Phytohabitans houttuyneae: one gene and its partner. The protein of the gene in region 1 interacts with the protein of each later gene in a pairwise test. Links are inferred from orthologs where the notes say so. Each region holds a gene or a part of one and is shown in the gene's direction. Other genes may lie near its edges.

What was found.
Region 2: the proteins of Phou_RS31810 (region 1) and Phou_RS38205 interact in binary tests that used the Escherichia coli proteins (3 or more experiments, as listed by UniProt). The link is inferred for Phytohabitans houttuyneae from one-to-one orthologs.

Annotation. Positions count from the first base shown.
Region 1 is NZ_BLPF01000002.1:1,898,243-1,902,072, reverse strand. Bases 677-3,511 are described here. They hold Phou_RS31810 (Nramp family divalent metal transporter), read left to right. Parts: upstream 677-1,404; coding sequence 1,405-2,619; downstream 2,620-3,511. Other genes in these bases: Phou_RS31805 (CoA-acylating methylmalonate-semialdehyde dehydrogenase), read left to right, coding at 2,713-3,511; Phou_RS31815 (hypothetical protein), read right to left, coding at 846-1,313; Phou_RS54625 (TetR/AcrR family transcriptional regulator), read left to right, coding at 677-857. In the rest of the region: more of Phou_RS54625, read left to right, coding at 1-676; more of Phou_RS31805, read left to right, coding at 3,512-3,830. UniProt on the Escherichia coli protein: H(+)-stimulated, divalent metal cation uptake system. Involved in manganese and iron uptake. Can also transport cadmium, cobalt, zinc and to a lesser extent nickel and copper. Involved in response to reactive oxygen.
Region 2 is NZ_BLPF01000003.1:743,225-747,000, forward strand. What follows is about bases 376-3,156. They hold Phou_RS38205 (nucleotide exchange factor GrpE), read left to right. Parts: upstream 376-1,407; coding sequence 1,408-1,905; downstream 1,906-3,156. Other genes in these bases: dnaK (molecular chaperone DnaK), read left to right, coding at 376-1,384; Phou_RS53735 (DnaJ domain-containing protein), read left to right, coding at 1,912-2,295; Phou_RS53740 (J domain-containing protein), read left to right, coding at 2,259-2,786; Phou_RS38215 (chaperone modulator CbpM), read left to right, coding at 2,783-3,091; clpB (ATP-dependent chaperone ClpB), read left to right, coding at 3,073-3,156. Also shown: more of dnaK, read left to right, coding at 1-375; more of clpB, read left to right, coding at 3,157-3,776. UniProt on the Escherichia coli protein: Participates actively in the response to hyperosmotic and heat shock by preventing the aggregation of stress-denatured proteins, in association with DnaK and GrpE. It is the nucleotide exchange factor for DnaK and may function as a thermosensor.

The DNA of each region.
Region 1 (3,830 bases):
TGGAGCGGGCCTGGCGCCAGGCGGTGGGCGCGCTGGCCACGTCCGGCGCCGCTCCCGCCGTCGACCTCGGCGTCCTGCGCTTCGCGCTGCAGCACCTGTCCTTCTACGCCGCCTCGTTCTACCCGAGCGTGACGAGCCCGCGGACGCTCGCGGCGCACCTGTGCGACCTGCTGCTGCACGGCCTCGTCGTCGACTGCCCGGACGACCGCGAGCTGGACGGCTCGGCGGCGCTGAAGGCGGCCACCGACACCATGGCCGGCTGGCGCAGGAGCGGCCGCGCCGCCGCGCCCGGCGACCGGGAGGCGATCGTCGCGGCGGCCCGGGCGGAGTTCGCCCGGCACGGCTACGAGGCCACGACGATCCGCGACGTGGCAAACGCGGCCGGCGTGCGGATGGGCACGCTGTACCGCCGGATCGAGTCCAAGGAGGCGCTGCTCGGGGAGATCCTCGGCAGCTACGGCGACCGGTTCGACAAGGCGTTCCGGGCGATCGTGACCGCGGGTTCGCCGGTGCCGCAGTCGCTGGACGCCATCTCGCGGGTGTTCGTGTACATGAACCGCCGCTACCCGGAGGAAGGGCGGATCGTCTCGTACGGGTGGAGCCGGCGGGAGACGACGACCGGCCCGCTGCACGACTACTTCATCGCGACCGAGCAGCGCTTCGCCGAGCTGCGCAGGATCATGCGGCGCGGCACCGGCGCGGGCCAGCTGCGCAAGGTCGCCGACCCGGTGGAGACCGCCCTGCACTTCCGGTCGCTGCTGTGGGTGCCGTACCAGGAGCACGCGCGCACCAGCGAGGCGCGGGCGCACGCCTTCCTGCGGGAGAGCCTGCTGCGCGGTGTGCTGTCACCGCGCTGACGGGGTGGCCCGGATCCGCACCTCGCAGTTGAGCGCCGCCTCGAGGGCCGTGTGCAGCCGGCTCTCCGGCACCCGCCGCATGCCGGCCGGATCGAGGGTGACCGTGACGACCTCGCCGTCGCCGTCGAACGTCCGCTCCACCGTGCCGTCGACCTTGAAGGCGGCGAGCACCCCGTGGGCGTCGTCGTCGGTCCCCCGGCTGATGTACGTGACGACGCCGGCCGCCGCCGGAACGCCGAACGCCTCGGCGCAGGCGGTCGCGTGCTTGTCGACGTCGGCCGGGTCCAGGCCCGGCACGATCAGCTCGACCTCGCGGTTTCGGTCGGGCAGGCGGCCGGCCGGCGAGGCCACGACCTCCGTGCCCCGCTCGCGCAGCCGCCGCAGCCCCGCCTCGTAGTCCGCCGGGGACAGGACCCCGTCCCGATCGATGACCACCCGGACGACGGCTGTGCGCATGCCGATCACGCTAGCATCGGCGCCCGCCCGGCCCTAGACTCCCGAGCCAATCGGAGCAAATTCCTGCTCCACATCCACGCCCGGAGTCCTCGTGCTGAGAGCCAAACCCGCGCGCGGACTGACGCTGCTCGGTCCGGCGTTCATCGCCGCGGTCGCGTACGTCGACCCGGGCAACGTCGCCACCAACGTCACGGCGGGCGCCCGCTACGGGTACACGCTGGTCTGGGTCGTCGTGCTCGCCAACGTCATGGCGGTCCTGGTCCAGTACCTGTCCGCCAAGCTCGGCGTCGTCACCGACCGCTCGCTCGCCGGCCAGCTCGGCACCCGGCTCGGCACGAAGACCCGCGTGGCGTACTGGCTGCAGGCCGAGGCGATCGCGGTCGCCACCGACATGGCCGAGGTCATCGGCGGCGCCATCGCGCTCGCGCTGCTTTTCGACCTCCCGCTCGTCGCGGGCGCGCTGTGCACGGCGGCGGTCTCGCTGCTCATCCTCCGGGTCGGCGACGCGCACGGCCAGCCCGCCCTGGAGCGCGTCATCATGGGCTTTCTCGCGCTGATCGCCGCGGGTTTCGTGGCGGGGCTCGTGGTGGACCCGCCGGGCGCCGCGATGGCCGGCGGCCTCGTCCCCTCCTTCGCCGGCACCGACAGCGTGCTGCTCGCCTCGGGCATCGTCGGCGCCACCGTGATGCCGCACGTCATCTACCTTCACTCCGGCCTGACCGCGGGGCGGTTCCGCACGCCCGGCGCCGGGTTGGACGTCCGGCGCACGCTCGCCGCGACCCGCGCGGACGTCGTCGCCGCGCTCCTGGTCGCCGGCCTGCTCAACCTCTCCCTGCTGCTCGTCGCCGCGTCGAGCCTGCACCGGCTGCCCGGCACCGACACGCTGCACGGCGTGCACGCCCTGCTCTCCTCCGAGGTCGGCGCCGGCGTCGCGCTGCTCTTCGCGGTGGCGCTGCTCGGCTCGGGGCTGGCCTCCACGGCGGTGGGCAGCGCGGCCGGCGCGGAGGTGATGGACGGCCTGCTGCGCCGGCGGATCCCGTTGCCGCTGCGGCGGACGCTCACGGTGATACCGGCGATCGTGGTGCTGGCGCTGGGCGCCGAGCCCAGCGCCGCGCTCGTGGTCTCCCAGGTGGTGCTCTCGATGGGCATCCCGTTCGCGCTCGTCCCACTGGTGGTTCTCACCAGCCGGCGGGCGGTGATGGGTGCGCACACCAACCATCCGCTGACCACCGCCGCCGCTTCGGCGGTCGCGGCGTGTGTCATCTCGCTCAACCTCGTGCTGCTGTACCTGACGTTCACGGGCTGAACACGGCCGTTGACATGCTGTCCGCGATCCCCGCGCCCGCTCTGACAGTGTGTCCATTGTCCCGCCGGTGGCACGTGCCGAACGATTGGCGCCATGACTGAGGCGCTCGTCGAACACTGGGTGGACAACGCGAAATACACCGGCACGTCGACCCGGCGGGGAGAGGTGACCAACCCCGCGACCGGAGCGGTCACGTCGTCGGTCTGCTTCGCGGACGAGGCGGACGCGCAGCACGTCATCGCCGCCGCGGCGCGCGCCGCCACGTCGTGGGGCCGCAGCTCGCTGTCCTCGCGCACCCGCATCGTCTTCCGCTTCCGGGAGCTGCTCAACGCGCGCAAGCGGGAGCTGGCCGCCATCATCACCGCCGAGCACGGCAAGGTGCTGGAGGACGCGGTCGGCGAGGTGACCCGCGGGCTGGAGGTCGTCGAGTTCGCCTGCGGGATGCCGCACCTGCTCAAGGGTTCCTTCTCCGAAGGCGTGTCGACCGGCGTGAACGTCCACTCCAAGCGGCAGCCGCTCGGGGTGGTGGGCATCATCAGCCCGTTCAACTTCCCGGCGATGGTGCCGATGTGGTTCTACCCGGTCGCGATCGCGGCGGGAAACACCGTCGTGGTCAAGCCCAGCGAGAAGGACCCCACGGCGCTCATCTGGGTCGCCGAGCTCTGGAAGGAGGCGGGGCTGCCCGACGGGGTGTTCAACGTCCTGCAGGGCGACAAGGTGGCCGTGGACGCGCTGCTGGACTCCCCCGACGTCGCGGCGATCAGCTTCGTCGGCTCGACGCCGATCGCCCGGTACGTGTACGAGCGGGCGACCGCGAACGGCAAGCGCGTGCAGGCCCTCGGCGGCGCGAAGAACCACATGGTGGTGCTGCCGGACGCCGACCTCGACGTGGTGGCCGACGCCGCCGTCAACGCGGGGTTCGGCTCGGCCGGAGAGCGGTGCATGGCGGTCAGCGTGCTGGTCACGGTGGGGCCGGTCGCCGACGACGCGGTCGCGCGCATCACCTCGCGGATGGCGAAGCTGCGCGTCGGCGACGGCACGCAGGGCTGCGACATGGGGCCGCTGGTCACCAGGGCACACCGCGACCGGGTCGCGTCCTTTGTGGACGCCGGTGTCGCGGCCGGCGCGAAGCTCGTCGTGGACGGGCGGGACCTGCGGGTCGAGGACCGGCCGGACGGGTTCTGGCTCGGGCCGACGCTGTTCGACAACGT
Region 2 (3,776 bases), on another replicon or contig:
CGCGGCCGCCCTCGCCTACGGGCTGGACAAGCGTCAGCACGAGACGGTGCTGGTCTTCGACCTGGGCGGCGGCACTTTCGACGTCAGCGTGCTCGACGTCGGCGACGGCGTCGTGGAGGTACGCGCGACAGCAGGAGACACGCACCTGGGCGGCGACGACTTCGACCGCCGCCTGGTAGACCACCTGGCCGACGAGTTTCAGCGGGAGCAGGGCATCGACCTGCGCAACGACCCGCAGGCACTGCAACGGCTCTTCGAGGCCGCCGAGAAGGCGAAGGTGGAGCTGAGCTCGGTGCCCCAGACGCAGGTGAGCTTGCCGTTCATCACCGCCGACGCGAACGGGCCCAAGCACTTGAACGCGTCCGTGACCCGGTCGACGTTCGAGCAGATCACCACCGACCTGATCGAGCGTTGCCTCGGGCCGGTGCGGCAAGCGATGTCGGACGCGAAGGTCACCGACAACGACCTGGACGAGGTGATCCTGGTCGGCGGATCGACCCGGATGCCCGCGGTGCAGGGGCTGGTCCGGCGGCTGACCGGTGGCAAGGACCCGAACATGACCGTGAACCCGGACGAGGTCGTCGCGATGGGTGCGGCGATCCAGGCCGGGGTGCTCACCGGTGAGGGCCCGGACGTGCTGCTGCTGGACGTGATCCCGCTGTCGCTGGGGCTGGAGACGCTCGGCGGCGTGATGACGAAGATTGTCGAGCGGAACACCACGATCCCGGTACGGCGTACCGAGGTCTTCTCCACCGCGGAGGACGACCAGTCCGCCGTGGACATCGTGGTGTTGCAGGGTGAGCGGGAGCGGGCGGCGGACAACCGGGTACTCGGCCGGTTCCGCCTGGAGGGCATCCGCCCCGCGCCGCGCGGCGAGCCGCAGGTGGAGGTCACGTTCGACGTGGACGCCAACGGCATCCTGAACGTCTCGGCCCGGGACAAGGACACCGGGGCGCAGCAGACGATCACCATCACCGACACCGGCAACCTGGATCGGTCCGATGTGGAGCGGATGATCGCCGAGGCCGAGCGGCACCGCGAGGAGGACGCCCGGCTACGCGAGACGGTCGACGCCCGCAACACGCTGGAGTCGGTGGCACACCAGGTGGAGCGCCGCCTCGGCGAGATCGGCGACGCGGCCCCAGAGCACGAGCGGGCCCGCGCGCAGATGCTGGTCGCCGACGCGCAGCAGGCATTGAAGGAAGGCGCGGCGCTGGACCGGCTGCGCGGCCTGACCAACGAGCTGCAACAGGTGGCACAGGCTCTGATGGCACGCGGTCAGCCCAGCGGGGGTCCCGACGGGGACGGCCGTGCACAGCAGCAAGGACAGCCCCGCGACCAAGGCGCCGACGACGTGATCGACGCCGACTTCACGCCGAGCTGAGCGCTGTCGTGTCTGATCAACAGATGGAGAACGGCCCGGTCCCCGTCGATACCAAATCCACAGTGGACGACGAGCGCACGGTGGCGGAGCTGGAGGACCGATGGCGGCGGGCGCTGGCTGACCTGGACAACCTGCGCAAGCGGTACGCCCGCGAGCTGGAGCGGGAGCGGGCCGCCGAGCGGGCCCGGGTAGCCTGCGCCTGGCTGCCAGTCCTGGACAACCTGGAGCTGGCGCTGGACCACGCGCAGCGCGATCTCAGCCACGACTCGGGGCCCCTGGCGCAGGGCCTGCTCGCCGTGCGGGACCAGGCGATCGTGGTGCTCGCCGGACTTGGATACGAGCGCCACGACGAGACCGGCATCCCGTTCGACCCGGAGCGGCACGAGGCTGTGGTCGCCCGTGCGGACGACCATGTGCCGCCCGGGACGGTCATCGAGGTGCTACGACCCGGATACGGCGACGGCGACCGCCAGCTGCGCCCGGCCGCCGTGGTGGTCTCCGCCGATACGCCGGGAGCGTAGCGCCTCATGCCGCGTGACTACTACGAGACGCTCGGGATCTCCCGGGACGCGTCGCCGGAGGAGGTGCAGCGGGCCTTTAGGACCCAGGCCCGCCGCTTCCACCCCGACGTCAACCGCAGTCCGGACGCGGAGGAGCGGTTCAAGCAGATCAACGAGGCGTACCAGGTGCTCTCCGACCCGGAGAGCCGCGAGCGGTACGACCGCTTCGGGCCGGACTTCCGGCGTGCGCCGCAGGACGGAAGCAGTCGTGGCGGCGCGCGCGGCGCCGGTACCCGTGGAACGCCTTTCACCGACGCGGACCTGGACCTGGACGAGCTGTTCGGCGGGCTGTTCGGCTTCGGCGGGCGGGGCCGATGGCCGGTGCCGACCAGGAGGCCGAGCTTGAGCTGAGCGTGGCCGAGGCGTTCCGGGGCGGCCGGCGCCGCATCACACTGGACGGCCGCGGCTACGACGTGAACATCCCGCCCGGCGTCACCGATGGCCAGCGGATCCGCCTCGCCGGGCAGGGCGGCCGCTCCCGTGGTGGCGCGGCGGCGGGCGACCTTTACCTGGTGGTGCGGATCGCACCGGATCCGCGGTACCGGGTGGAGGGTCGCGACCTGCACACCCGGCTGCCGGTGGCGCCGTGGGAGGCGGTGCTCGGCGCGCGGGTGCCGGTGCGCACGCCCGGCGGCGAGGCGCGGGTGAGCGTACCGGCCGGCTCGACGACCGGGCGGCGGCTGCGGCTGCGGGGCCAGGGTATGCCCAACCCGCGGGGCCCGGCCGGCGACCTGTACGCGGAGCTGGAGGTACAGGTGCCCACGCGGGTCACCGGCCGGGAACGCGACCTCTACGAGGAGCTGGGGAAGGTGTCCACATTCGACCCGCGGGAGAGTAGATGACCGGCTTCGCACTGGCCCGCCCGAACCGGTTGCGGCTGGACGCGTTCGCTCGCCAGCTGGGCCTGCATCCCCAGCTGGTACGGCGGTACGTGGCTCTGGGCCTGCTGGACGCGCATCGAGACCCGGGTGGCGAGCTGTGGTTCCGCCCCGCCGAGCTGGCCCGGGCCGGGCGGGTGCAGCGGCTGCATGCCGGGCTGCCACTCAACTACGCGGCCATCGGGCTGGTGCTGGACCTGCTGGAACGGATCGAGGAGCTGCAAACCACGCTGCGAAAGGGCGGGCGAGGGTGGACATCAACCGGCTGACCGAGAAATCCCAGGAGGCGCTGCACGACGCGCAGACCGCGGCGCTGCGGCAGGGACACACCGAAGTGGACGGTGAACACCTGCTGCTCGCACTCCTCGACCAGGCCGACGGGCTGGTACCCCGCCTGCTGGAGGGCACCGGCGCGGACGCCGCCGCGGCCCGGCGCGAGGCGGTGGCCGAGCTCGAACGGCGGCCTAGGGTCACCGGGCCCGGCGCCGAACCCGGCCAGGTCTTCATCACCCAGCGGCTCAACCGCGTGCTTGACGCCGCCGACCGGGAAGCCAAGCGGCTCAAGGACGAGTATGTCTCGGTCGAGCATCTGATCCTGGCGCTCGCGGACGAAGGGCCGCAGGCGGCCGCCGGCCGGGTGCTACGCGACCAGGGCGTCACCAAGGACAAGCTGCTACAGGCGCTGACCTCGGTGCGCGGCAGCCAGCGGGTCACTTCCGCGACGCCGGAAGGCACGTACGAGGCGCTGGAGAAGTACGGCCGCGACCTCGTCGCCGATGCCCGCGCCGGGCGGCTCGACCCGGTCATCGGGCGGGACGGCGAGATCCGCCGCGTGGTGCAGATCCTGTCCCGCAAGTCCAAGAACAACCCGGTGCTCGTCGGCGACCCGGGCGTCGGCAAGACCGCGGTCGTGGAAGGGCTGGCCCAGCGGATCCTGCACGGCGACGTACCCGA